One region of the Gordonia sp. SL306 genome, then DNA from elsewhere that is predicted to be linked to it. Evidence: predicted binding sites of a transcription regulator. Region 1 holds the regulator's gene; the other holds the start of a gene.
What was found. The regulator HspR, encoded in region 1, represses chaperone genes until heat shock. The targets are predictions, from matches to a motif close to ANNTGAGTNNNNNNNACTCANNT.
Positions count from the first base shown of each region.

Region 1 (15,082 bases):
GACCGCGAGTTCACCATCGCATCTCGCCTGCAGCACCCCCACATCGTCAAGATGTACGCACGCGGGGAGATGGATCCACCCCCGATCGGCGACAAGCACACTGCCGCAAGCGTTCTGTGGATGGCGATGGAGTACATCGGCGGGATGACGGCCGCCGACCTGATCGCCCACCGTCCCGCCGAGCCCGACATCACGATGATCGCGCAGGTCGGCGCGCAGATCGCCGACGCACTCGATTTCGCCCATGCCCGCGAAGTCCTGCACCGTGATGTCAAGCCCGCCAACATCATGGTCACCACGCCATCCGACGACGTTCATGCGGTCCTCACGGATTTCGGTATCGCCCAGCTGCTCGATGACGCCCGTCCGCTTGCGCGTAACGGCAGGGTCCAGGGGTCGATCGCCTATGCCTCGCCGGAATTGCTCACCGCTCAACGTCTCTCACCGGCAACCGATCAGTATGCGTTGGCCGCCAGCCTGTTCGAACTACTGACCGGCGACCCGCCCTTCCAGAGGGCGACGGCTTTTGCCATCACCCATGCCCACCTCCACGATCCGGTCCCGCCGCTGACCCGGGCTCGCCCCTGGCTGCCCTCGGCACTCAACTCGGTGTTCGCCAAGGCGCTGGCAAAGGATCCACGCACCCGGTACGAGACATGCAGGGCGTTCACCGACATCGTGACCCGAGCGCTGCGGGACATCCCGGTGCCGGCCGGGGCCCCGCAGCGGCGCTGGCCGTGGCGTCGAACTTTGTAGTAGAAATCCGCGGCCACCGCGGGTTTTTGCTACAAGATCGGCGATGGGGCAGCCTGGTCGATCCCGTAGACCCGCATGGCGTTGTCACGGAACACCTTCCGTAACACGTATTCCCCACCCTGGGGCTCGAGCAGATCGATGAGTGCACCGATCACCATGTCGAGTGCGGTGTTGGGCTTGTCGATCGGGAAGTTGGATCCGAAGATCAACCGGTCGGGGCCGAAATGTCCGAGGACGTGTTCGACCAGCGGGCCGACCATCTCGGCGAGGGTGCCCCGGCTGCCGATGTTGCCCCACCGCTCCCGGCCGTAGCCCAGGACCGGCAACCCGAGCCCGGACAACTTGACCACCACGTTGGGACACGCGGCCAGCGTGGTCATCCGCTCCCGCCACAGGCGCAGGATGTCTGCTCGGGCGCCGGCGGTCGCACCGGTCCGCGCTCCGACCGGACCGAACACCCCGACCGGCGTCCCGAGATGGTCGACCACGATGGTCGCCTCCGGGTACTCGCGCGCGAGCGTCACCACGTCGTAGAGCTGATGCGAGTAGACGAAGGCGTCGAACACCAGGCCGCGCTCGGCAACTTCGGCGAATCCGCGGAGGAACGACGTCGACGCGAGAATCCCGTCCGCGTCGGCACCGTTACGGATGCGAGGATCGGGGTGCCGGGTGGTGATCCAACGGACCCCGCGCAGGCGGTCGGTGAGCGCCGCGTGCTCGTCGAGCAATTCCGCGAACATCTCGGCGCGCGGATCGGCGTGCGCGACGATGGCACCCAGTTCGGGCGCCTGACCGACCCCGAACGGGAGCTTGGTGACGTACCGGGTCTCCTCGACGGCCGAACGTCCCGCCGGGGTGTCGGCCCGGCCTGCGGTGTCGTCGCGGCGCCAATGCGACTCCATGTGTACGACAGTCTCGACCCGGACCCCGGCGACCGTTCGGACGGCCGACGCATCGGCCAGATACTGCAGGGGTTCGTACACCCGGGCCACCGTGCTCGGCGTGAGCACGTACTCCCGATCCGCCTGCGACACCACCATCGGAAAGACACGATCGCCGAAGGCGGGAAGAAAACTGTAGAGCCGCGACAGTCGATTGGCCGCCCACGGCGTGCTCCGCGGATTCCACTGGTGCAGATGGGCATCGACTATGCCCGGCACCACGCCATCGAGCGAGCTCACATCTCTGAGCCTGCCACACACCGCGCGAACCCGACATCGAATGATCGATCATCAGTCCTCGTCGAACGACCGCTAGGGTGATTAGTCTTGGGCGGGAAAATCCGCAGTACCAGTACAGGGAGGTGACCCCACGACGTGCCCAGCCACTCTCGGCATACGCTCCATCACCTACGCACGCTGATCGGGCGCGATCCCGACAGATTCTCCGCAAACGTCTACACCAGGATGTTTGCCATCGATCCCGACCTCCGCGAGCTCTTTCCCGCGGTGATGGCGGGACAGCGCGAAGCGTTCTATCACGTCATCGATCACGTCCTCGACGTGGTGCCGCGCGAGGACGGGCACAACGAACTGATCGAATTCCTCGCACAGCTCGGTCGGGATCATCGCAAGTTCGGTGTGCGGCCCGAGCATTACGGCATCATCTACCAGGCCCTGATCGCCGAGTTCGCATCGGTGCTCGGCGACTACTGGGACGACGAATCCGCGCAGACCGTGACGCAGGCGATGATGCTGACCACCGGTGTCATGCGTGGTGCGGCCGAGACGGCCCCGCATCCCGCGTTGTGGTCGGCCGAGGTGGTGGAGAAATTCCGGATCACCCGTGACCTCGCGGTGGTTCGCCTGATCACCAAGGCACCGCTGCGCTTCGTCGTCGGGCAGTACCTGGAGGTGCAGATCCCGCAGCGACCTCGGATGTGGCGGAACCTGTCCCCTGCCATTCCACCGAACCCCGCCGGTGAACTGGAATTCCATGTGCGCGCGGTCTCCGGTGGGACGGTCAGTTCGGCGATCGTCGGTGAGACCCGGAGCGGTGACACCTGGTATTTCGCGCAAGGGCACGGGACTTTGCACGTCAAGCGTGATCAGAAGGTGCTCATGGTTGCGGGCGGCACCGGTCTCGCGCCACTGCGAGCGCTGCTCATCGAGATGTCGAAGCGAGCCGACTCGCCGCCGACACACATCTTCTACGGGATGCGTCATCCCGGTGAGCTCTACGACCTTGCGGTGCTGCGCCGCATCGCGGGCACCAACCCGTGGCTGACCGTCACCGCCGTGTCGGAGGAGACCAGCGACCCGTGGTGGATCACCTCGACGACGGCACCCGAGGCCCTCGGCATCGACCACATCATCGGCACGCTGGGCGACGCGGTGGCGCAGACCGGTCCGTGGGATGACCGTCAGGTTCTCATCGCGGGCTCGGCCCAGATGATCGAGGCGACGCGGCGGCGGTTGCTGATCGCGGGTGTCCCGGCGAGCCGGATTCAACACGACCCGGTGACCTGAACGCAGTTCATCCGCGCCCGCCGACCCCGGTCCGTCTACCGGCTGGGCGTGTCCTGCGAAGCCTCGGGCGCCCACCGGTTCGCGGATGCCTCACCGCCACCGCCGAACCTGGTCTCGGTCGTGGTCTCGGTCGTGGTCTCCGTCTCGGTGACCGTGGCGGGGTCCGCCGCCGATTCCGTCTCGGTGGTCGTCTTGGTGACCGTCTGCCGATCCCGGGTCACCGTCGAGGTCTCGACGGCGGTCTGGGTCTCGGTCCGCGGCTGCGCCGTCGAGGTGACGGTGATGGTCGAGGGCGCAGCGGTCACCGTCGTCGTGGTCGGCGCCTTCTCCTCGGTTGCGTCGACACCCGCGAAGACCGCCGACGCCGCGATCGCGCCGAGCACCAGGGCACCGGCCATCGCCGCGCCGATCAGCCACCAACGCCGATTCGACGAACCGCGCGACACCGCTCCGGGCCGTAGTGCGAGGATCGCAGCGCCCACCGCGGAGGACAGGGCGGGCTGGTCGGCGGCGGTCACCGGGCGAGCCAATGCATAGCCCAACGCAGATACCGCGCCCGGCACGTCGGCGCCGGGTCCGGTGCACAACACCGACGTCACCGACGATCCGCCAGGCGCCGAGATCACCGCCTCGGCGACTGCGGTCGCGTGTGCCGGATCGGTCACGGGTCCCGGCGAGCCGTAGGCGAACTCCGCGGTGCCGAGCACCTCGCCGGTCGCCGAGTCCAACGTGACCACCGACGAGCCCGGTGACGGGACGGCTGTTCGATCCAGATCGACGACGGCCATGATGCCGCGGACACCGGCCGAGCCCCGCGCAACCTCGGCGAGTGCAGCGGGCATGTCGGTGAGCGCGACCTTCTCGTACCAGCCCGGACGCGAAGTCCCGGGCGCGAGGTTCGCCTGCAGGTAGCTCTGGGTGGCCGGTCGCGCACACGCGATGCCGATCCGGTCGATGTCGTACGGCACGGAGTCGACGAGCTCGTGGATGGCGGTCTCCGCGCTCTGCGCCGACGGATCGGACAGGTCGACCAGATTGCTCGCGACGATCTCGCCGTCGGCGCCGCGCACGACCGAGACGATCTGGTCTTCGATGACGGAGATGCCGAGGACCGACCCGGCCGAGCTCGAGCTGCCCTGGGTGCGGGTGCTCTGCGTCTCGGCCATGGTCCTGTCCTGTCTCCGGCGACGTTGTCGGGAGTCAGGGTAGCGGGTGGTTCCCGACCGCGATCAGTCGGCTTTGCGCTTGCGGCGCGGTTGCCATACCACCAGCGCGCTGGTGCGCGGTACCGGCACGAGTTCGCCGCTGCGGCGGTGCGGAACGTTGTCCACCTCGGTCTGGAGTTCGCGGACCCGCTGTTGTAGCGCGTCGACCTGATTGCTCAGATCGATGATCCGCTTGATCCCGGCGAGGTTGACGCCCTCCTCCTGGGAGAGTCGCTGGATCTCGCGGAGCAGCTCGACGTCGCGCGCCGAGTACCGTCGCCCGCCGCCGCTGGTGCGCTGTGGGGTGACCAGACCGAGCCGGTCGTAGGTACGCAACGTCTGAGCGTGCATACCGGCGAGTTCGGCGGCAACCGAGATCATGAAGGTCGCGCTGCCCTCACTCTCGAACTTGCCTGCCATCATCATCGCCCCCACCCGGCACGCGGATCGAAACCGCCGGCCTTCTCGGCCTCCGCGTATCGACGCATGGCTTCGGCGGCCGCGTCGTCGAGCTTCGGCGGTACCGCGACTTTGACGGTGACCAGCAGATCGCCTGCCCCACCGGAACGCTTCGGCACGCCTCGGCCACGGACGCGGAGTGTGCGGCCATCGGTCGTGTTGGCCGGGATCTTCACCCCGACCGTGCCGTCGAGTGTCGGCACCGACACCGTGGCGCCCAGCACCAGCTCCGAGATACTCACGGGCAGTTGCACTTTGAGGTCGTTTCCGCTTCGGGTGAAGACCTTGTCCGAACGTACGTGGACGACGACGTACAGGTCTCCCGACGGCGCGCCGCGAGGTCCTGCCTCACCTTGGCCTGCGAGCCGAATACGTTGTCCGTCTTCCACGCCAGCAGGGATGCGGACGTTGATGGTCCGGGCACGAACCTTCACACCGGAGCCGTCGCAGTCGGTGCAGGGGTCGTCGATGCGCGATCCGGTGCCCTGGCAATCCTGGCACGGTTCGCTGAAGCCGAACGCTCCCTGATTGCGGCTGACGAATCCGGAACCGTTGCAGTTCGGGCAGACTCGCGGGCTCGTTCCGGGCTTTGCCCCGCTGCCGTGACACGTGGTGCACGGCGACGGGCTCGTCACCCGGAGCGGGACCGTGGTGCCCTGCGCGGCGTCCTTGAAGCTCAGCGTGGTCTCGGTCTCGAGGTCGTTGCCGCGCTTGGGACGCGTCGCCGTGGACGTCCGCGGCCCGCGATTGAACAATCCTTCGAAGAGGTCGCCGAATCCGCCTGCCGAGTTGGTCGTACCGCCACCGTTGCCGAACAGGTCGCCGATATCGAAGTCGGCGCCACCCGTCGTCGTATATGTGCCGCCGCCGCCCGGGAAACCTCCGGGAAAGCCGTTGCCCCCGCCGCGGAATCGCCCACCGGCGAACATCGCGCGGGTCTCGTCGTACTCTTTGCGCTTCTCGGCATCGGACAGCACGCTGTGGGCTTCGGACACCCGCTTGAAGCGCTCCTCGGCCGCCGTGTCGCCCGGGTTCGCGTCCGGGTGCAGCTCGCGTGCGAGCTTGCGGTAGGCCTTCTTGATCTCTTCAGCCGAAGCGTCAGAAGCAACGCCCAGGTCCTTGTAGAAGTCGTGTTCCAACCACTCACGTTGTGGAGCCACCAGACGTCACCTCCTTCGTTGTCTCAGTTGTCTCGATGTAGTTGTCTTCGCTCGTGAAGTTGTGGGTCGAACCGTGCTGCCCGGTGATGCGCCGCGCGCGACGTCGCGTCGCCGCTGCGCACCACCGGGCAGGCAGATGAAACGGTTGCCTTATTGTGCACCAGTTTCTTCGTTTTCCGGCACGGCTCCGACCGTGCTGCCCTCGACCGGATCGGTGACCGTCACCATCGCGGTGCGGATCACCCGCTCGCCGAGACGGTACCCACCGCGATACACCGAACCGATGACCGGATGGGCACCCTCGCCCTCGTGCTGAACCGCCTCGTGGAGTTCCGGATCGAACTCGTCGCCGGACTCACCGAACTTGACCAGCCCTTCGGCACCCAGAGCGGAGCTGAGCTTGTCGGCCATGGTCCGCATGGGCCCGTCTTCGAGGTCGCCGTGCGCACGGGCGCGGTCGAGATCGTCGAGGATCGGGAGCAGCTTCTCGATCAGCACCTGCTTGCCGTAGGCGACCGATCCCTGCTTCTCCTCCGCGGCACGCCGCCGGAAGTTGGCGAACTGCGCGCGTTCACGCTGCAGATCAGTGGTCAACTCGGCAATACGCGCATCGACCTGATCGGCCGCGCCGTCGGCGTCCGCTGATTGGTCGGCTTGCTCGTCTGCTGCCGGCTCGGCTTCCGCCGGGCCCGGTCCGGCGCCCGCCGCGTCGCGCACCTCGCCCGTCTCGGGGTCGATGCGTCGACGGTCGGACACCGTGACCGGCTCGTCGGGATAGGTGCCTTCCGGCTCGCCACCGGTCACTTGTTGTCCCCGGTGTTCGACGGCTCGTCGACGACCTCGGCGTCCACGACGTCGCTGTCGCCGCCTGCGGTCTCACCTTCCGGTGCCTCACCGTTGGGCGACTCCGCAGCCGAGGCGGCATAGATCGCCTGTCCCATCTCCTGGGACTCGGCCGAGAGCTTCTCGACGGCCGACTTGATCGCCGCGAGATCGGTGCCCTTGAGGGACTCGTTCGCCTCGGCGATCGCCGCGTTGACCTTGTCCTTCACCTCACCGGGAACCTTGTCCTCGTTGTCCTTGAGGAACTTCTCGGTGTGGTTGACCAGCGACTCGGCCTGGTTGCGGGTTTCCGCCTCCTCGCGACGCGTCCGGTCCTCGTCGGCGTGTGCCTCGGCGTCCTTGATCATCCGGTCGATCTCGTCCTTGCTCAGGCCCGAGCCCTCCTGGATGCGGATGCTGTTCTCCTTGCCGGTGCCCTTGTCCTTCGCGGTGACGTGCACGATGCCGTTGGCGTCGATGTCGAAGGTCACCTCGATCTGCGGGACACCCTGCGGCGCCGGGGCGATGCCGCCGAGCTCGAACGAGCCGAGCAGCTTGTTGTGCGAGGCGATCTCGCGCTCACCCTGATAGACCTGGATCTGCACGGACGGCTGGTTGTCTTCCGCCGTGGTGTAGGTCTCCGACCGCTTGGTCGGGATGGTGGTGTTGCGCTCGATCAGCTTGTGCATCACGCCGCCCTTGGTCTCGATGCCGAGGGACAGCGGGGTGACGTCGAGCAGCAGCACGTCCTTGACCTCGCCGCGCAGCACGCCTGCCTGCAGGGCCGCACCGACCGCGACGACCTCATCGGGGTTGACGCCCTTGTTGGGCTCCTGACCACCGGTGAGCTCCTTGACCAGCTCGGTCACGGCGGGCATACGGGTCGAGCCGCCCACCAGGACAACGTGATCGATGTCGCCGACGGCGATGCCGGCGTCCTTGATGACGGCCTGGAAAGGCGAACGGGTCCGCTCCAGCAGGTCCGAGGTGATCTTCTGGAACTCGCTGCGGCTCAACTGCTCGTCGAGGAACAGCGGGTTCTTCTCTGCGTCGACGGTGATGTACGGCAGGTTGATCGACGTGCTCTGCGAAGCAGACAGTTCGATCTTGGCCTTCTCGGCGGCCTCACGCAGCCGCTGCATGGCCATCTTGTCCTTGGTCAGGTCGATGCCGTTCTGGCTCTTGAACTTGTCGACGAGCCAGTCGACGATGCGCTGATCCCAGTCGTCGCCACCGAGGTGGTTGTCGCCCGAGGTCGCCCGGACCTCCACCACACCGTCACCGATCTCGAGCAGCGAGACGTCGAACGTACCGCCACCGAGGTCGAAGACCAGGATGGTCTGTTCCTTCTCGCCCTTGTCGAGGCCATAGGCCAATGCGGCCGCAGTCGGCTCGTTGACGATGCGCAACACGTTGAGGCCGGCGATCTGGCCGGCTTCCTTGGTGGCCTGACGCTGCGAGTCGTTGAAGTAGGCGGGGACGGTGATCACCGCGTCGGTGACGTCCTCACCGAGGTACGACTCGGCATCGCGCTTCAGCTTCATCAGCGTGCGCGCGCTGATCTCCTGGGGGGTGTACTTCTTGTCGTCGACACCGACGGTCCAGTCACCCTCGCCCATGTGGCGCTTGACCGAACGGATGGTGCGATCGACGTTGGTGACCGCCTGATTCTTCGCCGGCTGCCCGACCAACACCTCGCCGTTGCGCGCGAATGCGACCACCGACGGGGTCGTCCGGGAGCCTTCGGCGTTGGCGATGACAGCGGCTTCGCCGCCTTCGAGCACGGAGACCACCGAGTTGGTGGTGCCGAGGTCGATTCCAACTGCACGAGACATGTGTTCTCCTCCTGGTTCATGGGTTGCACCCAAGTACGTGGCCGGGCCCGAGCCGTTTACTGCACGAACCGCGGATGTTTCGTCGAGACCCGCGTCGGAACCCGAACTTCAGTGCATCCGACTCATGTCCTACTGAACAAACAAGCCGGAGTCAACCTGGGTTGAGCCTACATGACTCAGGTCTCTCGATTTCCTCAACGGACCCACCTGGCGGATTGTTCCCGGATCGACGAAATAAGTTGAGTGCGGTGGACTCAATGTGGGGAGAATCTCCCTCCCCATACCTCATGGTCCGGTACGCCGCCGAATACACTCATGCCGCCGGGCGCAGGCTCACGCCCCGGCGATTGCGGGCGTGACCTGGGAAATGATGGAGGCGGCGTGACCATGGATCTCGTTGATGGCTGACCGGCGCAAACGTTTCGGCGAGGCCGCCCTGACGGTCATCTCGACCGGAGGGCTCCGCGCACTCACCCATCGTTCGGTGGACGAGGCGGCCGGCCTGCCTCCCGGTTCGGTGAACTATTACGCGCCGACCCGGGCGAAGCTCGAGGCACTCGCGCTGACCGAGGCATACGAGCAGATGTACGCGATCGCCATTCGCACGTTCGGGCCGATCCTGGAGACCGACGAGCCCTCCACCGGTCTCGTCCTCGACTGCACCACCGATTTCGTGGCGGCCATGTCGGCGGAGACGGGACTCGTCGCGGCCCGCCATGCGCTGCTCGTCGAGTCACAGTTCGATGACGGCCTGCGCAAACAGGTGACGACCAATCGCAACGCCTTTGTCGCGTTCACCGAACCGTTCGTCCGGTCGAACGCGCCCGACAGCCCGGCGCGAACGGCCGAACTCATCGTCGCTCTGGTCGAAGGCCTCATCCAACAGCAGACGCTCGTTGCGACAACGAATTTCCACCGCCCGATGGTCCGCGCCGCGATCGCACGGATCTTCGGGTTCGCCGGGGGTTGAGCCCTCCGTCGACGAATATGACTGCGGCGTGAGCGCATTGCGGCGACAATAGTTGTCGTCGCGGCGCGCCCACGCCGCGGTCGTATTCAGATTTCCGATCGATCGCCGGTCATGCAACCGTCAGGCAGCGGACACCGCCAGTTCCTCGACCGGCTCCAGCGCCTGCGCGATGATGTCGGCGACATCGACCATCGGTTTGACCTCGAGCGCCTCGAGAACCTCGGCGGGGACGTCGTCGAGGTCGGGCTCGTTGCGCTGCGGGATGAAGACGGTCCGCAGTCCATTACGTTGCGCGGCAAGCAGTTTCTGCTTGACTCCACCGATCGGCAGCACTCGCCCGTTCAGCGTGACCTCACCTGTCATCCCCACGTCGGCACGAACCTTGCGGCCCGTCGCCATCGACACCAGCGCCGTCACCATCGTGACGCCTGCGCTCGGACCGTCCTTGGGCACGGCACCCGCAGGCACGTGCACGTGGATGGTCTTGTCGAGCGCCACCGGGTCGACACCGAGTTGCTCGGCGTGCGCTCGCACGTACGAAAGTGCGATCTGCGCCGACTCTTTCATCACGTCGCCCAGTTGACCGGTCAGCTTGAGACCCGCCTCGCCGTCGGTGCCGTTGACCTCGATGAACAGGACGTCGCCACCCATGCCGGTGACCGCCAGACCGGTGGCCACGCCCGGCACCGCCGTACGCTCCTCCGATTCGGGAGTGAAGCGCGCGCGACCGATGTACTCCTTGAGGTCGGACTCCCCGATCTCGATCGGCGCCCGCGCCTTGCCGGATTCGAGGTTGGTCGCAGCCTTGCGGAGCAACTTGGCGAGCAGCCGTTCGAACTGTCGCACACCGGGTTCCCGGGTGTAGTTCGCGGCGATCTCGCGCAGTGCTTCGTCGGCGACGGTCACCTCGGCGTCGGTCAGGGCCGCGCGCTCGGCCTGCCTCGGCAGCAAGAAGTCACGGGCGATCGCGACCTTGTCGTCCTCGGTGTAGCCGTCGATGGTCACCAGCTCCATCCGGTCCAGCAGCGCCGACGGGATGTTCTCGACCACGTTGGCGGTGGCCAGGAACAGGACGTCCGAGAGGTCGAGATCCAGATCGAGGTAGTGATCACGGAAGGTGTGGTTCTGCGCGGGGTCGAGGACCTCGAGCAGCGCCGCCGCGGGGTCGCCGCGGTAGTCCGAGCCGACCTTGTCGATCTCGTCCAGCAGCACAACCGGATTCATCGATCCGGCCTCGCCGATGGCCCGCACGATGCGGCCAGGTAGGGCACCGACGTAGGTGCGCCGGTGACCGCGGATCTCCGCCTCGTCACGCACGCCGCCGAGGGCGACGCGGACGAACTTGCGACCGAGAGCACGGGCGACCGATTCACCCAGCGACGTCTTGCCGACGCCGGGAGGGCCGGCCAGCACCATCACAGCACCCGACCCGCGACCGCCGACGACCTGCAGGCCACGCTCGGCACGCCGAGCCCGAACGGCCAGGTATTCGACGATGCGATCCTTCACGTCGACCAGACCGTGGTGATCGGCGTCGAGGATTTCGCGGGCACCCTTGATGTCGGTAGAGTCCTCGGTCCGCTCGCTCCACGGGAGGTCGAGCACGGTGTCGAGCCAGGTCCGGATCCAGCCGGTCTCCGGCGACTGATCGCTGGCACGTTCGAGCTTGCCGACCTCACGCAAGGCGGCTTCACGCACCTTGTCGGGAAGATCGGCGGCTTCGACGCGACCGCGATAGTCGTCGGCACCTTCGGGCTCGTCCTCACCGAGTTCCTTGCGGATGGCGGAGAGTTGCTGGCGCAGCAGGAATTCCTTCTGCTGCTTCTCCATCCCGTTGCGGACGTCGTCGGCGATCTTGTCGCTGACCTCGGTCTCGGCGATGTGCTCGCTGGTCCACTCGATGAGCAGGGTGAGCCGCTCGCCGATGTCGGGCGTCTCCAACAGCTGACGCTTCTGGATGTCGGTCAGCCATGACGAGTAGCCGGAGGTGTCCGCGAGTGCAGACGGATCCGACATCTTGTTGACGCCGTCGATGATCTGCCACGCCTCCCGGCGCTGCAGCATGGCAAGCACGAGCTTCTTGTACTCGGCAGCCAGCGCCTTCACGTCGTCGGTGATCTCGGGATCATCGATCTCGGTGACCTCGACCCACAGCGCGTTGCCGTGGCCGGGCGCACCCGTGCCGATCTGGGCCCGGGTCTCACCCTTCACCACCGCGGCGGTCTGCCCGCCGGGCATGCGCCCGACCTGCACGATCGACGCGATCACGCCGTAGCTGGGATACCGGTCGTCCAGTCGCGGCGCGACCAGGAGCTTGCCGGATTCACTCGCGCGGGCCGCGTCAACGGTCGCCTGGGCGGCATCGTCGAGCGGGATCGGGACAACCATGCCCGGCAGGACGACGAGGTCCGGAACGAACAGAACGGGCACTGAATATGTCTGTGACATTCATCCTCCAAAGTTCAGTCTGACCGACTCAACCCTGGTGGCGGGATGTTTGTTCCCGGGGATATTTCGCCAGGAGCGGAATGGTATCGCCATTCCCGCTCACCGGTTCGCCGCTCAGAGAGTCGCGCGCTCCAGCGGCGTCGCGAGCGGCCGGAGGACACCGGCAGCATCAAGTCGCCGGTACCCATCCACCACGGCCTCGACGTCGCCCGGGTCGGCGACCGTCAGGAGCACGCCGCCGGACGGCAGGTCGATCCGCGCCATGGCCTCGCCGTGCGGCACTAGCCGAGCTCGACCGGGCGAGAGGTAGCCGACGCGCCCGACGACAGGTTCTCCGACGGTGTACCCGGCGTCGTCCTCCAACGCATCGAGGATCGCGTCGTCAGTGACGTCCCCGAAGTCCGGCTCCCAGATCGTCGCCAGCATCGCGAGCAGACCGACCTCGTCGATGACGACACCCTCCGGCGATTCGACGGCGAGAACCGTTGACTGCAAGAGATATTCGGGTTCGCCGCCCGCGACTCCAGAGATCTCCAGCTCGAGGCCCGCAGTGGTGCCGGCGATGACCCGCAGTCCCACACCCACCCGGTCCGACCAGGGTTCCGCCGACTGCGCGTCGATCAGCAGCGACACCAACTCGCCGACCGACACGGGGGTGGGTGGGCCGGACGCTCGGACCTGACGCCACCGCAGCTCCGCCACCGCCGGTACCGATGAGAGCAGGGGCGCGACCTGCTCCAACGTCTGGCGCCATCGAGCAGCAACCGATTCGACGGGCTCCGGTCGTCGCCCCCAGAAGACTCGTATGACGCGTCGCATCCAAGAGACCTTACGGTGGGGTGGTGCACCATCCTCGATGAGCAGCCCATCGATCAGAACAGTGAGCGCGCGGCTGCTCATGCGCCTTTCTGCAGACTCGACTTATACAAAAGCTAGCACTGCCGAGTGGGCCGGAAGCGAACATTCTGGACATATCTCCCAAACCGCCAATGCGCCTTGATGATTCGCCGATCGCCACGACGACTGCCAACCGTGGAGTCATGTCCGAATCCGGAGTTGTCGACGGCAGGACCTCACCGATGCGGTGGGCGCACGCCCACGTCACGGCAACCACTGACCGGTTCGCCACCACAGGTCGATTCACCGGCCGAGGCTGCTCGCACCTACGCCGCGGCACGCAAATCGGCTGATGCGGTGAGCGTCTGAGGCCGGCGCGGTCTACCAGGCGTCGCCGCGATCGACCGCGTTGAACGCGGTCTCCAGCGGAGCCCATCCGTTTGTGGTGTCGTGCGGCTTGCCCTCGGATGCGTGCCAGTAGCGCAGGTTGTACTTGCCGCCCCCTGGCTTGAGCATGCGCATGTTGGTGTGCGAGATGTCGTGATCTGCATCTGACGCGTAGCGGTATTTGTGCTCTGCCGGTCGATCCTTGTCGTAACCGGAACCGGCGTACACGGTCTGGTCCTCATCGGACCCGGCGAGACTCCAGTCGACACCCGCGGCCCACTTCTGGTCGAGCCGGTTCTCGGGCGCCTGCAGTACCTCCAGGAATTTCGAGCCCGGCACCATCTCGTCCCATTGCACACTGTGGTACTTGAACTCATCGATGATGCCCTGGTGCGGAGTCGCCAGCGTGACGACATCGCCGACCTTGAGCTTCGCGGCCGGAAAGCCCTTCCAGTGCTGCGCCGAGCCCAGCAATGCCACGCGCGTCACGAGTCCGCCCATGGAGTGCGCGACGATGTCGACCGACTGGCCCTTACGCGTGTCGGCGTCGTAGATGTGGTTGGCGAGTGCCGCCGCCACCGTCTTGATCCGCGTATCGGTACTGGCGTTGCCGAGGTCGACATCGCAGTTGCTGTCACCCGCGTAGTACCCGACGGTGTGCAGCGACGATCTGGTCATCCCCTTGGACGTGAAGTAGTCCATGGCATCGCCCCACAACGATGCACAATCCGACTTGCCGGAGTCGTTGTAGCCGTGGACAAGGTAGACCGGATCTCCCCCGTTCGCAGCTGGGGCGGAACTCGCAGTCGGCGCCGTGGCTGCCGTCAACGCTCCCGAGACGACGGCGGCCACCAGCGTGACCGCTGCCCGAATTCGCCTCGCACCCATGGATTCTCCCCTCATCACCGTCTTTCGCACGCTGTGCTTCTCGAATCTCCGGGATGGTACCAAGTGGCGATACGGCGCTGGGTCCCACATCCATCGGCCGGGCGGCGTCCATTCGGCCCGGCGCACAGCGCGAAGGTGAGATGATCGAAGACAACCGTTCCGAAAGGTCACGACTATGGATCTGTTCGCGGGTATCCCCGTCAGCAACCTGGCGAACGCTGCCGGTTGGTATGAACGACTCCTGGGTGACGTGACGTCATTCGACCCGAACGATCAGGAACGGGTCTGGACACTCACCGCGCATGGCCACCTCTACGCTGTCATCGCACCCGACGACGCCGGGCACGGGCGCGCGACGTTGTTCGTCGACAGTCTCGATGAGTTCCTCGCCGCAGCCGCGGCGCGCGGCGTCGAACCCGAGTCGACGGAGACCTACGACAACGGTGTCCGCAAGGCCGTCTTCCGCGATCCCGATGGCAACGAGATCGGTGTGGGTGGCAAGTGAACAATCGCCGACAGGTGCAACCAGCCTGGAGATCAGCTGGAAATTCGACCCATCCGAACGCCGTCCACGTCCGAACCATGTGCATGAACCTTGAATCCCACAGTTCAACCAGTGCTCTGTCCAGCGTCGGCGCCCGATTGACCGTGTCGTTTCTCTGTTTGTTCGCGGCTCTCGCGGGCGGGGTGGTGATGAACGCCCCGAAGGCGTCGGCTGCCACGTGCTCCGACGTCGCGGTCGTCTTTGCGCGCGGCACCGCCGAACCGGCGCCTCCGATCGGATTGACCGGTCAGTCGTTCGTCGCGGCGCTGCGTTCGCAACTGCCGGGCAAGTCGGTGGCCGCCC
Region 1 covers NZ_CP113063.1:1,764,198-1,779,279, forward strand. Annotated here, with positions in the region: gene OVA31_RS08060 (serine/threonine-protein kinase) at 1-756, shown strand, start outside; gene OVA31_RS08065 (amidohydrolase family protein) at 786-1,937, opposite strand; gene OVA31_RS08070 (FAD-binding oxidoreductase) at 2,073-3,224, shown strand; gene OVA31_RS08075 (hypothetical protein) at 3,260-4,390, opposite strand; gene OVA31_RS08080 (heat shock protein transcriptional repressor HspR) at 4,454-4,849, opposite strand; gene dnaJ (molecular chaperone DnaJ) at 4,852-6,048, opposite strand; gene grpE (nucleotide exchange factor GrpE) at 6,199-6,852, opposite strand; gene dnaK (molecular chaperone DnaK) at 6,849-8,705, opposite strand; gene OVA31_RS08100 (TetR/AcrR family transcriptional regulator) at 9,106-9,675, shown strand; gene lon (endopeptidase La) at 9,796-12,123, opposite strand; gene OVA31_RS08110 (hypothetical protein) at 12,238-12,942, opposite strand; gene OVA31_RS08115 (esterase/lipase family protein) at 13,342-14,235, opposite strand; gene OVA31_RS08120 (VOC family protein) at 14,411-14,740, shown strand; gene OVA31_RS08125 (cutinase family protein) at 14,929-15,082, shown strand, end outside.

Region 2 (15,082 bases), 190 kb from region 1:
CCAACGATCCACTATGACTTGCCGCTGCCCTGGCACCGGAGTCGGATGCACCGGCCTTCAGCGCGACAATCGGTTTCCCGAGCTCGAGCGCACGACGTCCGGCCGCGTACAGCACCTCCGGATCGCTGAGTGCCTCGAGATAGACCATGACGGATTGCACGTCCGGCCGCTCCACCAGCGCGGCGATGGCCTCGGCCGCACTGACATCGGCTTCGTTGCCGGTGGTGCACATGTACGACACATGGAGGCCGAGCGCTTCTGCTGCGTGGAAGAAGACCGAGCCGAGGGCGCCACTCTGACTGACGATCCCGACCCCCGGCTCCGCTGACGGCGCCACGTCGGTCTGGAGATCCGCGAAGGTTGCCAAGACCCCGGACGGGAGGCTCATGGTCCCGACGCAGTTGGGACCGATGATGCGCATGCCCGACTCGGACGCCACGTTACGAAGACGGTCCTGCATGGCCCTGCCCTCATCGCCGGATTCGGCAAACCCTGACGAGAAGACGATGGCCGCTCGGCATCCCGATGCAGCGAGCTCGTCGATCGCATCGGGCACGAGGTCCGCGGGGAGCGCGAGTACCGCGAGATCGGGTGCGGCAGGAAGGTCGGCGATCGAGCGCGCGGCCGGGTGGCCCTGCACGGTATCGCGATTGGCGTTCACGGCATAGATCGGGCCGGAGAAGTTGTCGAGGAACCGGGCGAGCACCCGCCCGCCGATGCGCGTCGGATTGTCTGACGCGCCGACGACGGCAACACTGGCCGGGGCGAACAGGGCATCGAGGTTTCGATCTCTTGGCGTCACCGGTGAGCTCCTCCGAAAGTGATCTCGCGCTTGTCGATGGCCGCCGCGACGGCATTGCGGAAGTCATCGCGGTCGAGGCTGACGAGCGCCCGGCGTGTGCCGTCGTCATAGGCCTCGTCCCAGGGCCGTGTCGCGTCCATCCTCACTTGCTCCCGGATGTTGCGAACGGAGAACGGGGAGTTGCGTGCGACCCGGGCCGCGATCCGGTGTGCAGTCGCCAGGACATCGTCGCGATCTTCGAGATGCTGGACGATACCCATGCGATAGGCGTCCTCGCTGGTGAAAGCATCGGCGGTCAAGAGGATCTCCAAAGCGTCACCGCGGCTGACATGTCGCTGCAACAGCCATGACAGACCGGCCTCGGCAACCAGGCCGAGATTGGCGAACGGTGCCGCCCATTTCGCACCGATGGCGGCGACCCGAATGTCGGCCTGCAGGACGAAGGACAATCCAACCCCGGCCACGGTGCCGTTCACCGCGGCGACAATCGGTGTGGTCATGCTCATCGGGTAGTCGTAGGTCGGATTCGTCTGCCCGCGCGCGACATCCGCAACGTCGAGGTGCGCCAGTTCTGCACGGTCCTCACCGGGCCAGAAGTCCCGGCCGGTCCCGGTCACCACGATGCATCGGACATCAGGGTCTTCCTCGGCCTCCTGTAGGAGCCCGAAGAGTCGTTGCCGCATGGCGGGCGTCGTCGCATTGTGACGGTCCGGACGATTGAGTATCAGGGTCCGCACCAGGCCATCCTGACCGCTCAGAACGAGGTTCTCGGTGTTATCAGGCAACATTTTCGGCAACCGCCGCTGGTGTCGGATCGGCCAGACGTGCCGCGGTGGCGCGGCGGGCGTGGGCGTTCATGCCGCCGAGTTCCCGTTGCAGGCCGACCAGTCGACGCGTGTGCCGGACGAGCCCGTGTTCGGTGGTGATTCCGATGCCACCGGTCACCTGGTGGGTGTTCTCGTACACCTGTACAGCGGCCATGCAGGCGTACGTTGCGGCGCATGCGGCCAGGTAGTCGTCGTCCGCCCAAGCGGCATGGCGCGCCAGCCAGGTCGTTCCCTCGGCGAAGACCTGGGCGCGGGCCAGCCGGTGCTGGACGGCCTGGAACGCGCCGAGGGGGCGCCCGAAAGCGATCCGCTGGGAGACGTAGGGCACGGTCAACGAGATGGCGCCGGCCATCGCACCTGCGGCTTCGGTGGCCATGGCGATGCGCCATCGTCGAGTCACCGCTGCCGCCTGCGCAGTGGGGAGCGGGGTCGAATTGTTGATCTCCACGCGCGCCACCGGCGTTCCGACACCGTCCGTGAGGGGCGTGACGGTCACCTGATCCTTGTACGCCACAAACGCATTGTCTCCATCGACCCCGAGGAACACGTCCGCAACAGCCCCGTACCGCACCAGTGAGCGGCGCCCATCGATCAAACCGACGACGACAGGATCGTCACCCAGTCCGCAGACATCGCCGACCAGGAGTCGGGCGCCCACCGGGGCCAGCACGCCCGATCGTGAAATGGCTTCGGCGACAAGAGCAGCCTCGAGCGGTCCCGCGGTGGAGGCGAGGTCGAGAAACCCACCATCCGACAGCGCGGCGGTGGTACGTCGGGCCTGGTCTTCGTCGCTCGCGTCGGTGGTCGCGCGACGGACCGCGTTGACCGCCGCGTCGACGATATCGGCTTGGTCCTGGGTCATCGTGAGGTTCATGCCGGACGTCCTTCCTTGGGCAGCTGCAGGGTCTGCCTGGCGATGAGGTTGTACTGGATCTCGATGGCGCCGGCGGCGATCGGACTGGCGGTCATGCTGACCATCGACCGCCCGGCGATCGAATCGGGATCCAGCGACTCCATCCCGGATATCTCGTGGATCGCCCAGCCGACCGCGGGTTCGAGAAGTCCGAGCGCTGCCTGCCCGACCGGCGCGACGTTGCGCGCCTTGCCGTGTTCGGTATTCTCACGCTCGTCGATAGCGAGGAAATTGAGCAGTTTCGTCGCCTCGGCCATCGCATACGCGCGGCCCGCGGTTGCCGACACATCCGGATTCGTGGGATCGACATCGGGGTGTTCGAGGAGCGTGTCGAGGCGCCGGAGTGCATTCTCGTGCGTGACCCATCCCGCCCGCTCGTTCGCCAGCACCGTCATGATGGTCTGCCATCCCTTGTTCTCGGGACCCAGTCGGCAGCTCTCCGGCACCCGTACGTCGGTGAAGAACACCTCGTGCACCAGGTGTGCGGCGTAAGGTGACGGGATCTCCCGGACTTCGATGCCCGGGGTGTCCATGGGCACCAGGAAGATCGAGATGCCCATATGGCGCTCGGCCTTGGGATCAGTCCGGCACAAGAGGAAACAGAATTCCGCCCGGTGGGCGTAGGACGTCCAGCACTTTTGGCCGTTGATCACGTAATCGTCACCGTCGCGGACGGCGGCGGTGCGCATGGAAGCAAGGTCCGACCCGGCGTCCGGTTCGGAAAAGCCTTGACACCACAGCACACTCCCCTCGCCGATGCGCGACAGGTGATAGTCCTTCTGCTCCTGGGTGCCGGCGTAGATGATCGCCGGTCCGATCCAGTTGACGTTCATGTACTGAGGTCCGCGCGGCTCGCCGCTACCCCACGCCTCTTCTCCGAGGATCGCCTGTTCCCAGCCGGATGCCGAGCGTCCGCCGTACTCTTCCGGCCAGTGTGGCGTGAGGAGTTGTTCTTGTGCGAGCGCCTGGCAGAACGCGATCGAATCGTCACGGTCCTTGGTGGTGGGCATGTCGCGGTCGTGATGGGTCCAACCAGGCCGCGCGTGGGTGGCGAACGCTTCGTGGATCCGAGTGCGGAATTCTTCCTCGGCTTTCGTCCATCCGAACTCCATGGCTCTCCTTGATGCAAGTGCGCGCCCGATTGGCGAGATGAGTGAATCAGCTTTGCGCGCAACGGAATAGTTCCAGAAGGCTCTTGATGAACCCCTAGCCAAGCTTTGTCGATTCGTAGTACTCTGCAAACGTAGCCGACCGGTTGACTAGTCGTCAAGAAGTGGTCGGTGGTCGTTGACAGAAAAGGATTCACATGGCTCTTGACTCACGCGTGCGGGATCGGCTCACGTTGCCTGCGTTCTGTTCACCCATGTTCCTGGTGACCGGCCCGGAATTGGTGAGGGAGGCTTGCCTCAGCGGTATCGTTGGCGGACTGCCGCGTCAGAACGCACGTACGCTCGAGGAGTTCGATTCCTGGTTGCGAAGCATTCGCGAGGGGATCGACGAACGGCTGTCCGAGGATCCTGACGCGCGTATCGGCCCCATCGCGGTCAACCTCGCGGCGCGAATGGATGACGCCGAGCTGGCGGAGAATCTCGAGGTCTGTCGGCGTCATGGCGTGGAGATCATCGTGAGCGCGATCGGTAATCCCGCGAGAATCGCTGAACGCGTGCATGATTGGGGTGGCATCGTTTACCACGACGTCACCTCGTTCTACCACGCCGAGCGTGCGATCAAAGGCGGGGTGGACGGTCTTGTCGCGATCGGTGCAGGTGGCGGCGGCCACTCGGGTACCGTCAGCCATCTGGTTCTCGTGCCGCGGCTGCGACAGATGTTCGACGGTGTCATCGTGATGGCCGGGGCGGTCGGCCACGGTGCGGCGATCCGCGCGGCCGAGGTTCTGGGTGCCGATCTGGCCTACATCGGCACCCGATTCATCGCCTCGCAGGAGTCACTCGCAACCGACCGGTACAAGGAGCTGCTGATGTCTGATTCGGCTACCGACCTGCGATACACGAACGGGATCTCGGGGGTCCCCGCGAATTGGATGGCGACTTCCCTCGCCGACGTCGGACTGGACCCCGATTGTCTGCCCGAACCGTCGGGGACGCTGAACAGTGACCACCTGCCGGCAGACATCACTCCGTGGCGCGACATATGGAGCGCCGGGCAGAGCATCGAGTTCATCGACGGGATCCCCACGGTCGGCGAGATCGTCCAGCAACTGCGGTCCGAGTACGCCGATGCATGCCGCCGCCCGCAGATCGACCAGGACTGAAGGAAAGCCCATGACACAAGCGAATACACAGGTCACTGCGACCAATGCCGGCGGCGAAGTGCTGCTCGATGCTTTCATCGTAGGTTGCGGGGTGTCAGGCATCGAAGCGCTTCACCGGCTCCGGTCGGCGGGTTTCGACGCGATCGCGGTCGACGCCGCAGACGGTGTAGGTGGTACGTGGCACTGGAATCGCTATCCCGGCGCGCGGCTCGATTCCGAGAGCTACAGCTACGGATACTTCTTCTCCGAGGAGCTCCGGAACGGTTGGGACTGGTCGGAGCACTTCTGCAGCCAGCCCGAGAATGAGCGCTACTTCAACTATGTCGTCGACGCGCTCGACCTGCGTCCGTTCATGAAACTCGGCACTGCCGTCACCTCCGCACATTGGGATCCCGACGGCGGTATCTGGCTGGTCACGACCGCCGACGGCGACCGTTACCGCACCCGATTCCTCATCACGGGTATCGGCATCCTCTCGGACCCCAAGTATCCCAACATCCCGGGTCGGGAACGGTTCTCGGGTGCGGTGGCGCACACCGCCCGGTGGCCAAAAGGAGGTCTCGACCTCAAGGACAAGCGGGTGGCAGTCATCGGAACCGGGTCGAGCGGGGTGCAGACCATCGCCGCCATCGGACCGATCGTCGGCTCCCTGACGGTCTTTCAGCGCAGCCCGAACTGGTGTCCGCCCTTGAACAACGAGCCGATCACCCCGTTGGAGATGGCTGAGATCAAGGGGCAATATGAGGCGATCTGGACCAAGACGCGAACCACCCGCGGCGGCTTCATTCACGGTCCGATCGCCGCTTCGGCATTTTCCTTCAGTCCGGAGGAGCGCCGACAGTGGTACGAAACACTTTATGGTCGAAGAGGTTTCGCCCGCCTGTACACCAATTTCATCGAGGTGATCCGGACGAAGGAGCTGAACGCGGAGTTCTCGGAGTTCCTCGCCGAGAAGATTCGTGAGCGTGTCGAGGATCCTGACGTGGCGAAGAAGCTGATCCCCGTCGACCACGGCTTCGGGCAGCGGAGACCGCCCTACGAGACCGGTTACTACGAGGTCTACAACCAGCCGAATGTCGAACTCGTGGACACCACCGAGACGCCACTGGTAGAAATCACCGAGAACGGGATTCGCACCACCGAAAGGGAATTCGAGTTCGACGTCATCATCTACGCAACGGGGTTCAACTCGGTGACCGGCGCTTTCGACAGGATCGACATCCAGGGTCGCGACGGGGCATCACTCGGCGACGCGTGGCGACAGGGCCCGAATACTGTGGCCGGTCTGGGGACTCACGGGTTCCCCAATCTCTTGATGCTCGGAGGACCACAGGCCATGGGCGGCAACATTCCCCGCTGTATCGAACATCAGGCACTGTTTCTCGACTCGCTGATGCGACATATGCGCGACAATGGCCTCAGCCGAATCGAGCCGACGCAGACCGCGTGCGACGAATGGACTGCGCACGTGGCGGAGGTGGTCAGTATGACGCTCTACGCGGAGACCAAGTCGGGATGGTTCTGGAACGCGGTCGAAGGCGCGACCGGGCACTCCTTCGGGATCTATCCGGCCGGTGTGGTCGAGTACGGCAGGCGCTTGCGTGAGATCGAGGCCAACGGATACCAGGGTTTTGTACTGTCATGACCGAGGGGGAAATGATGAGGGCAGCAGGATGACATCGGAAGCGGTAGCTCGACCTTCGGCGAAGCAGGAAGGGCGCCTGTCCGATCCGGCGATGGATCTCTCCACTGACAGTCGGATGAACCCTGATCTGCTCGCAACGCTGAAGCGTTTCGGGTTCGCCGCGAACAGTGGACCGTCGACGGTGGATCGCACCAGTTCGCATGCCGACCGGCTGGCCGTGGTGGCCACCACTGAGCAGGGCTTCGAGACCTTCTACGCCGCATTGAACGAGACGCCTTCTGGCGGTCCCGCCGTCGAGCGGACCACCGAGAAGGTTCGAGGTGTCGACGGCAACGACATCGCCCTCAACATCTTTCGCCCTGCCGGAACCACTGGGCCGCTGCCGGCGGTGATCTACCTGCACGGTGGCGGCATGACGATGCTCGCTGTCGACGGCCCTGTTCACAACGGCTGGTGCATGGCACTCGCCGGTGCCGGGCTGGTGGTGGTCGCCGTGGACTTCCGCAATGCCGGTGGTGTCGGCGGTCCTCACCCGTTCCCCGCCGGACTGAACGACTGCCTCAGCGCACTCGGCTGGGTGCACGCCGAGCGGGAGCGATTGGGCATCTCGACGATCGTTCTCCAGGGCGAGTCGGGTGGTGGAAATCTCGCGCTGGCAACTGCGTTGAAAGCGGCCGGCGACGGGACCATCGGCATGGTCGACGGTGTCTACGCCATGGTGCCGTTCATCAGCGGTGGTTATGCGTGGAGCGATGAACGAAAGCTGCGAGAGTTGCCGTCGATGATCGAGAACGACGGGTACTTCGCCTCGTGCTCGAGACTCGATGTCCTCGCAGCCACCTACGACCCGGAATTCGGAAATGCCGACAATCCGCTGTGCTGGCCGTACTTCGCCAGTGTCGACGACCTTCGCGGACTGCCGCCTCACGTCATCTCCGTGAACGAACTCGACCCGCTCCGCGATGAGGGCAGAGCCTATTTCCGGAAGCTTGTTCAGGCAGGCGTCGTCGCCCATGGGCGTGTGAACCTGGGCCTCACCCATGCTGCCGAGACCATCTTCCCGACGTCGGTCCGCGAGGCGCATGAAGCGACCATTGCCGACATCAAACGGTTCGCGGACGGTCTTTGACGCTCTCGGCACATCTGTCGGCCAGTGCATTGTCATTGGACGAACCGACGGGCAGGTCGAGTGTCTCAGCAGAGTTGAGCGGAATACACTCAACTCTGCTGGCGTTACCTCTCCCGTATGGCTCATACTTGAGCCTGTTGGACTAAAGAGAGAAAGGTACGCGAGTGGACAGCTTCAACCCGACCACCAAGACACAGGCAGCACTGAGCACTGCCGTGCAGGCGGCGGCCGCTGCCGGCAATTCCGACGTACGTCCCGCACACATCCTGGTGGCGCTGCTCGATCAGTCCGACGGCATTGCCGCACCGCTGCTCAAAGCGGTCGGCGTGGATCCGTCGACCGTTCGCGCGCAGGCCCAGGGGCTGGTGGACCGGGCGCCGACGGTGGCCAGCGCGAGCGCGCAGCCGCAACTCTCCCGCGAGTCGATCGCGGCGATCACCGCAGCTCAGCAGCTGGCCGGTGAGCTCAGTGACGAATACGTCTCCACCGAGCACATCCTCGTCGGCCTGGCCACCGGCGACTCTGATACCGCCAAATTGCTGGCCAACGCGGGCGCGACGCCGCAGGCCTTGCAGGAGGCGTTCGTCGCCGTGCGCGGTAATGCCCGCGTGACCACGCCCGACCCCGAACAGACCTATCAGGCGCTGGAGAAGTACTCCACCGACCTGACCGCCGCGGCGCGAGAGGGCAAACTCGACCCGGTCATCGGTCGTGACACCGAGATCCGCCGCGTGGTGCAGGTGCTCTCGCGCCGCACCAAGAACAACCCGGTTCTCATCGGTGAGCCCGGCGTCGGCAAGACGGCGATCGTCGAAGGACTGGCCCAGCGGATCATCGCGGGCGACGTCCCCGAATCGCTGCGGAACAAGACGGTCATCTCCCTCGACATGGGATCGATGGTCGCCGGAGCCAAGTATCGCGGCGAGTTCGAGGAGCGGCTGAAGGCCGTGCTCGACGAGATCAAGGGGTCGGCCGGACAGGTCATCACCTTCATCGACGAGTTGCACACCATCGTGGGTGCAGGCGCGACCGGCGACTCCGCGATGGATGCCGGCAACATGATCAAGCCGATGCTCGCCCGCGGTGAGCTGCGGCTGGTCGGCGCCACCACGCTGGAGGAGTACCGCCAGTACATCGAGAAGGACGCCGCGCTCGAACGCCGGTTCCAGCAGGTGTACGTCGGTGAGCCGACGGTGGAGGACACCATCGGCATCCTGCGTGGGCTCAAGGACCGCTACGAGGTCCACCACGGCGTGCGCATCACCGACTCCGCGCTGGTGTCGGCGGCCACACTCTCGGACCGATACATCACCGCGCGCTTCCTGCCCGACAAGGCCATCGACCTCGTCGACGAGGCCGCGTCGCGGCTGCGCATGGAGATCGATTCGCGCCCCGTCGAGATCGACGAGGTGGAACGGATCGTCCGGCGGCTCGAGGTCGAGGAGGTCGCCTTGGAAAAGGAGACCGACGCGGCATCGAAGGAGCGACTGGAGAAGCTGCGCGGCGAACTGGCCGACCAGAAGGAGAAGCTCAACGAGCTCTCCGCGCGCTGGCAGTCGGAGAAGACCGCCATCGATGCGGTCCGTGATCTCAAGGAGCAGCTGGAACAGCTTCGTGGAGAGGCGGATCGGGCCGAGCGTGACAGCGATCTGGGCCGTGCGGCGGAACTCCGCTACGGCAAGATCCCGAGCCTGGAGAAGGACCTGGCGGCCGCGCTGGAGAAGACCGGCACCGATCCTGGCCAGGACGTGATGTTGCAGGAGGAGGTCGGTCCCGACGACGTGGCGCAGGTCGTGTCGTCGTGGACGGGTATCCCGGCCGGCCGCATGCTGGAAGGCGAGACCGCCAAGCTGCTGCGGATGGAAGATGAACTCGGACAACGGGTCATCGGCCAGAAGGCGCCGGTGCAGGCGGTGTCCGACGCGGTGCGTCGAGCGCGTGCCGGTGTCGCGGACCCCAACCGTCCGCTGGGATCGTTCCTGTTCCTCGGACCGACCGGCGTCGGCAAGACCGAGCTTGCGAAGGCGTTGGCGGAGTTCCTGTTCGACGACGAGCGTGCGATGGTGCGGATCGACATGAGTGAGTACGGCGAGAAGCACAGCGTCGCAAGGCTCGTCGGTGCGCCTCCCGGCTACGTCGGGTACGAGTCCGGCGGTCAGCTGACCGAGGCGGTGCGGCGACGTCCGTACGCGGTGGTGCTGTTCGACGAGGTCGAGAAGGCGCACCCGGACGTATTCGACGTGCTGCTGCAGGTCCTCGACGAAGGACGCTTGACCGACGGTCAGGGCCGCACGGTCGACTTCCGCAACACCATCCTCATCCTCACGTCGAACCTCGGCTCGGGTGGTGACAAGGACCAGGTGATGGCGGCGGTCCGCGCAGCCTTCAAGCCGGAGTTCATCAACCGGCTCGACGACGTCGTGATCTTCGACGCGCTGAGCCCCGAGGAGCTCGTGTCCATCGTCGACATCCAGCTCGCACAGCTCGGCAAGCGCCTCGCGCAGCGTCGGCTGGACCTCGAGGTGACGCCGAAGGCCAAGGAATGGCTGGCCGAGCGTGGCTTCGATCCCTTGTACGGTGCCCGTCCGCTACGCCGGCTGGTGCAGCAGGCGATCGGTGATCAGCTCGCGAAGTCGTTGCTGGCCGGCAAGATCCACGACGGTGACGTGGTGCCGGTCGATGTCGGTGCCGACGGAGAGTCGTTGGTGCTCGGCTGATCTGGTGACCGAGATCGTCCCCGAGAGGGCGGCCCTAGGGGTATTCCCCTCGGTGCCACCCCTCGGGGATGATTGCTGTCGTCAGACCCCCGTCGCGCCGTCGATACGTTCGCGGATCAGGTCGGCGTGACCGCAATGTCGTGCGTACTCGGCGATCATGTGGGCATAGATCCATCGCAGACTCACCTCGCCACCGCGGAAACTGCTGGTGTCGGACAACTCTCGGGTTGCGCAATTCGCCCGCGCCCGGACGATCTCAGCTTGCCTGATCTCTTCGGCGCGATGGTACGACGACTCCTCGGTGACCACGAATCCTCCATCATGACCGACGGATCGAGGACCGTTGTCGTAGATCGGGCCGACCTGCTCCCCGAGCAGTACACGGCGGAACCAGTTTCGTTCCACCTCCGCCACGTGCTGGGTCAGACCCAGCAGTGTCAACGGTGACGGCGCCACCGTCGCGGAGCGCAGCTGCCGGTCGTCGAGGCCGTTGCATTTCTGGGCGAGGGTGGCCCGATAGAAATCCAGCCAGCCTTCCATAGTGGACCGTTCGTCGGCGCTCATCGGCGGTGCCGGGCGGTTGGGGGTCGTCATGGTCACCGATGGTGGCATCTCGCCATGACATCGAGCGAGCCGGGCGAAGAACCCCTGCACCGAAATGGTGCAGGGGTTCTCGGCCGGCAGTGGCGTGTGTCCGCGATCAGGCCGCGACGGCCGCCGCATTCTGCGTTTCGTCGCCCAACTCGTGTCGTCCCATCCGGATCATGCCGGTGATGACCAGGAACGCGAGGAACATGAACCCGGCTCCGCAATAGAAGGCCACGTCGTAGCTGTGGATACTCGCCGACATGAAGCCCTGCGGGTTCACCGGAACAGGCTGTCCGGTGGCCGGATCGAGTGTCATGGCACTTCGGCCGTCGTTGGACAACACCTGTGCCACAATCGTGCTCAGGAGTGCCACGCCGACCGAGCCGCCGACCTGCTGCGATGTGTTGACCAGCGCGCTGGCCACACCGGCGTCCTTCTCGTCGATACGGTGCAACGCCACCGACTGCATCGCGACGAACACCAGGCCCATACCGACCGCGATCAGGAGCTCGCTGGGCAGGATGTGTGCAACCCACGTCGAGTCCGAATCCAGTTGTGCCAGGTAGAGGTAGCCGAGGGTGCCGGACAGGGTGCCGGCCATCATCAGTGGCCGCGGCCCGAACCGGGGAAGCAGCGAGCTGGCCGCAGCGGCCGCGACGATGATCCCCGCCGGGAACGGCAGGAACAGGACGCCGGCCTGCAACGGGGTGTGGCCCAGGGTGTTCTGGAAGTAGTAGCTCAAGAACAGGAACATCGCGAACATGGCGGTCGGGACGATGAACGCCACCAGATAAGCCCCGCCGCGGTTCAGGTCACCCGGGATGCGCAGCGGCAGCAGAGGACTGGCGCTTCTCAGCTCGATCATCACGAATGCGACCAACAGCGCTGCGGCGGCCGCGAACAGCAGGATGGTCGATGGTGCGCCCCAGCCGGATTCAGCTGCTCTGGTGAAGCCGTAGACGAGGCTGACGAGCCCCAGGGTGACGGTCACCGCACCCGGGAGGTCGTAGTGGCCGGTTCGCGGGGATGGCACGTCCCGGATCACCAGGATCAGTCCGCCGATCGCGGCGACGATCGCGATCGGGGTGTTGATCAGCAAGGTCCAACGCCAGGAGAAGAACTCGGTGAGTGCACCACCGGCGATCAGGCCGATCGCGGCGCCGCCACCGGACACGGCACCGTAGACCGCAAAGGCGCGGGCCCGCTCGCGGTGTTCGGTGAACGTGACGGTGATCAGGGACAGCGCCGCGGGCGCGAGCATTGCCGCGAACACCCCCTGCAGGGCGCGTCCGGCGAAGAATGACATGCCGTCCCAGGCGAATCCCGCCATCGCCGACGACGCGGCGAAACCGGCGAGGCCGATCAGGAACATCCGCCGACGACCCAGGTAGTCGGCCATTCGGCCGCCCAGGAGCAGGAGTCCACCGAACATCAGCGTGTACGCGGTGAGCGCCCACTGGCGGTTGGCATCGGAGATGTCCAGGTCGGACTGGGCGAAGGGGAGGGCGATCGTGATGATGCTGGCGTCGAGCACCACCATCAACTGGGCCAGGGCAATGACGCCCAGCGCCCACCAGCGGCGCGAGTTCGCGGGCGGTGGGGATGCGAGTTCGGAGTCAGGGATGTGCGGTGAGAGTGCAGTGTCCGATGTGGTCAAGAGGTCCTCGATCCGGAGGGGTGAAATATCGGTGCCCGGCAATAGTGGCAGAGTCAGACAGAAGTCGTCAAGCGACAAAATACCTAATCAGTCAATTGGCGCACACTGCAGAAATATCTGTCCGGAAGAGTTACAATCTGGTCGTGACCCTTGCTGAATCCCGAACAGGCCAGTTCAAGGCCGGTCTTCGCGAACGCAAGAAGCTGCAGACGCGCGACCGGCTGATAGCCGCGGCTCTGGATCTGTGCGATACGCAGGGTTTCGAGTCGACCACCGTCGAGCAGATCTCGGATGCTGCCGACATCTCGCCGCGTACGTTCAACCGATACTTCGCCACCAAAGAGGACGTCATCCTGGCGCCGGCCGAGGACATGATCGCCGCGATGGCCGCATCCCTCGACGCGCAGCCCCGGACCGGAAACCCCTTCGAGGCACTGGTCAACGCGCAGGTTCAGATCTTCTGCGGCGAGTGTCCGACGGGTTCTGTCGATCTGACCCGATTCGAGACCATGAATCGGATCATCCAGAGCGCGCCGTCGGTGAGCGGGCGCAACACCGAACTCGCCGAGAAGAAATTCCGGAACATCACCGACAAGGTTGCCGAGCGGATGGAACTGCCCGTCGATGACAGCCGGGTACGGGTGGTCGTCGCGGTGTACATGTCGCTGATGCACCTGTCGATGGATGCCTGGCGATGTGACCAGGTGGGCGGTCTCGCCGATTCGGCTGTCGCTGCGGAGACCCTGGCGGCGACCTACGAGACATTCCGCGAAGTCGTCAAGAGCGTCTGAGCGCGCGGTCGCCTGCGAGAGTGGGCGATGTCAGGCCGATTCGGCCGCGGCTCGGTAGAGCCACGAGATCACCAGCGCACCGGGATCGACCACGCCACGCGCGTTCTCACCGACGTAACTCGCTCGCCCCTTGGAAGCGGTGGTGTCCCTGGTGGATTCGGCGCCCTCCTCGGCCTTGTCGGCAACGGTGGGCAGCGTCTCCCCGTCCGACAGTGCCTGGGCGGCCGGGCTGAGAGCGTCGACCACGGTATTGTCGCCGACGTCGGCGCCGCCGAGATCCTTGATCTCGGCGAGGGCCGTTGCCGTCCCCTCGCGTAGGGCGCTCTCGGTGTCGTCTGCTGTTCCGAAAGCCTGTGCCAGTTCACGGAACAACACGCCGAACACGGCGCCGGACGTGCCGCCCGCGCGCACGAGGTACGACGTGCTGATGGCGGTGAGGATCTCGGCATCGGTCCCCCGTAACGGCAGATCGAAGTGGCCGAGCGCCGCCTTCATGTTGGTGCCGAAGTCGCCGTCACCTGCCTGCTGATCGAGGATTGTCAGATCGTCGATCGAGTCCAGCACCTGCCCGACGAAATCGGAGAGCCACGCGGATTCCGCGCCGTCGGCGGCGGAGTCGTCTGGTTCGGCGAACGTGATGTCGGAGATCGTGGGACGACCATGCGCAATGGTCGATGGCCATGCAGGAGCGTCGGTCTCGTCGTCGAAGAGCGACATGACCTCGTCGTCGGGCCGGACCAGCGTGATAGAGAAGCCGGTCATGTCCAGGGCGGTGACATACGTTCCGACCATCGATCGCTCGACGGCGATCCCGCGGGCATCCAGCTCGGCAGCGACCTCCCCGAACACCAGCGACAGTTCCAGCGGATGGGCCGAGCCGAGTCCGTTGACCAGGCAGATGACCTGCTCACCTTTCTGCAGTCCCAAGGATTCCGAAATCCGTTCCAGCATGCGGGAAACCAACTCGCGAGCGCCCACCCGGGTGGTGCGTGCCTCGCCGGCTTCACCGTGGATCCCGACGCCGAACTCCATCTCGCCGGGCTCGAGTTCGAAGGTGAGCGCGTCCGCGCCGGGCACCGTGCAGGCGCGATAAGCGACTGCGATGCTGCGTGCGTTGTCGGCGGTCCGCCTGCCCAGTTCGGCGATGTGCGCGAGGTCGATTCCGCGTGCAGCCGCTGCGCCACAGACCTTTTCGACGATGATGGTGGCGCCGGTACCGCGCCTGCCCGGACCCGTTTCTGATTCGCTGGCAACGTCGTCGGCGACGATCACGTGGTCGGTCTCGACCTCGTCGCGCAGCATGTGCCGAGCGATCCGGAAGTTCATCACGTCGCCGGTGTAGTTCTTCACCACATGGAGAACGCCCTTGCCACGGTCGGCCCACCGGGTTGCGCCGACGATCTGCAGGGCATTGGGTGAGGTGAACACCAGGCCGGGGCACGCCGCGTCGATCATGCCCGCTCCGATCATCCCCGAGTGCATCGGCTCGTGACCCGATCCGCCCCCGGAGATCACCCCGACGTGGGGCTCCTCCGGCACGTCGCGGCGGTGGAGGAAGCCGGGATCCGGCTGCCACGCGATCGACGGGTGGGCGGCGACGAAACCGCGTAACGCGTCGGTGATGAACGTGTCCGGGCTGTTGAGGACGTACTCATGCGGGGTCACGTGTCCAGGGTAGGTGGGCCTCGATACGCGGCTCACTCCGTTCGCCGCTACTCGGCCGGCGGTGGGCGCTCCGTTG
Region 2 covers NZ_CP113063.1:1,573,039-1,588,120, reverse strand. Annotated here, with positions in the region: gene OVA31_RS07180 (acetate--CoA ligase family protein) at 1-802, opposite strand, end outside; gene OVA31_RS07175 (enoyl-CoA hydratase/isomerase family protein) at 799-1,590, opposite strand; gene OVA31_RS07170 (acyl-CoA dehydrogenase family protein) at 1,580-2,503, opposite strand; gene OVA31_RS07165 (acyl-CoA dehydrogenase family protein) at 2,500-3,654, opposite strand; gene OVA31_RS07160 (NAD(P)H-dependent flavin oxidoreductase) at 3,849-4,814, shown strand; gene OVA31_RS07155 (flavin-containing monooxygenase) at 4,825-6,459, shown strand; gene OVA31_RS07150 (alpha/beta hydrolase fold domain-containing protein) at 6,551-7,588, shown strand; gene clpB (ATP-dependent chaperone ClpB) at 7,753-10,305, shown strand; gene OVA31_RS07140 (DinB family protein) at 10,387-10,899, opposite strand; gene OVA31_RS07135 (MFS transporter) at 11,006-12,550, opposite strand; gene OVA31_RS07130 (TetR/AcrR family transcriptional regulator) at 12,694-13,341, shown strand; gene OVA31_RS07125 (dihydroxyacetone kinase family protein) at 13,372-15,006, opposite strand.
Region 2: a site for HspR is predicted at 7,661-7,683, ahead of clpB (ATP-dependent chaperone ClpB). Genes of this name have one in related genera too.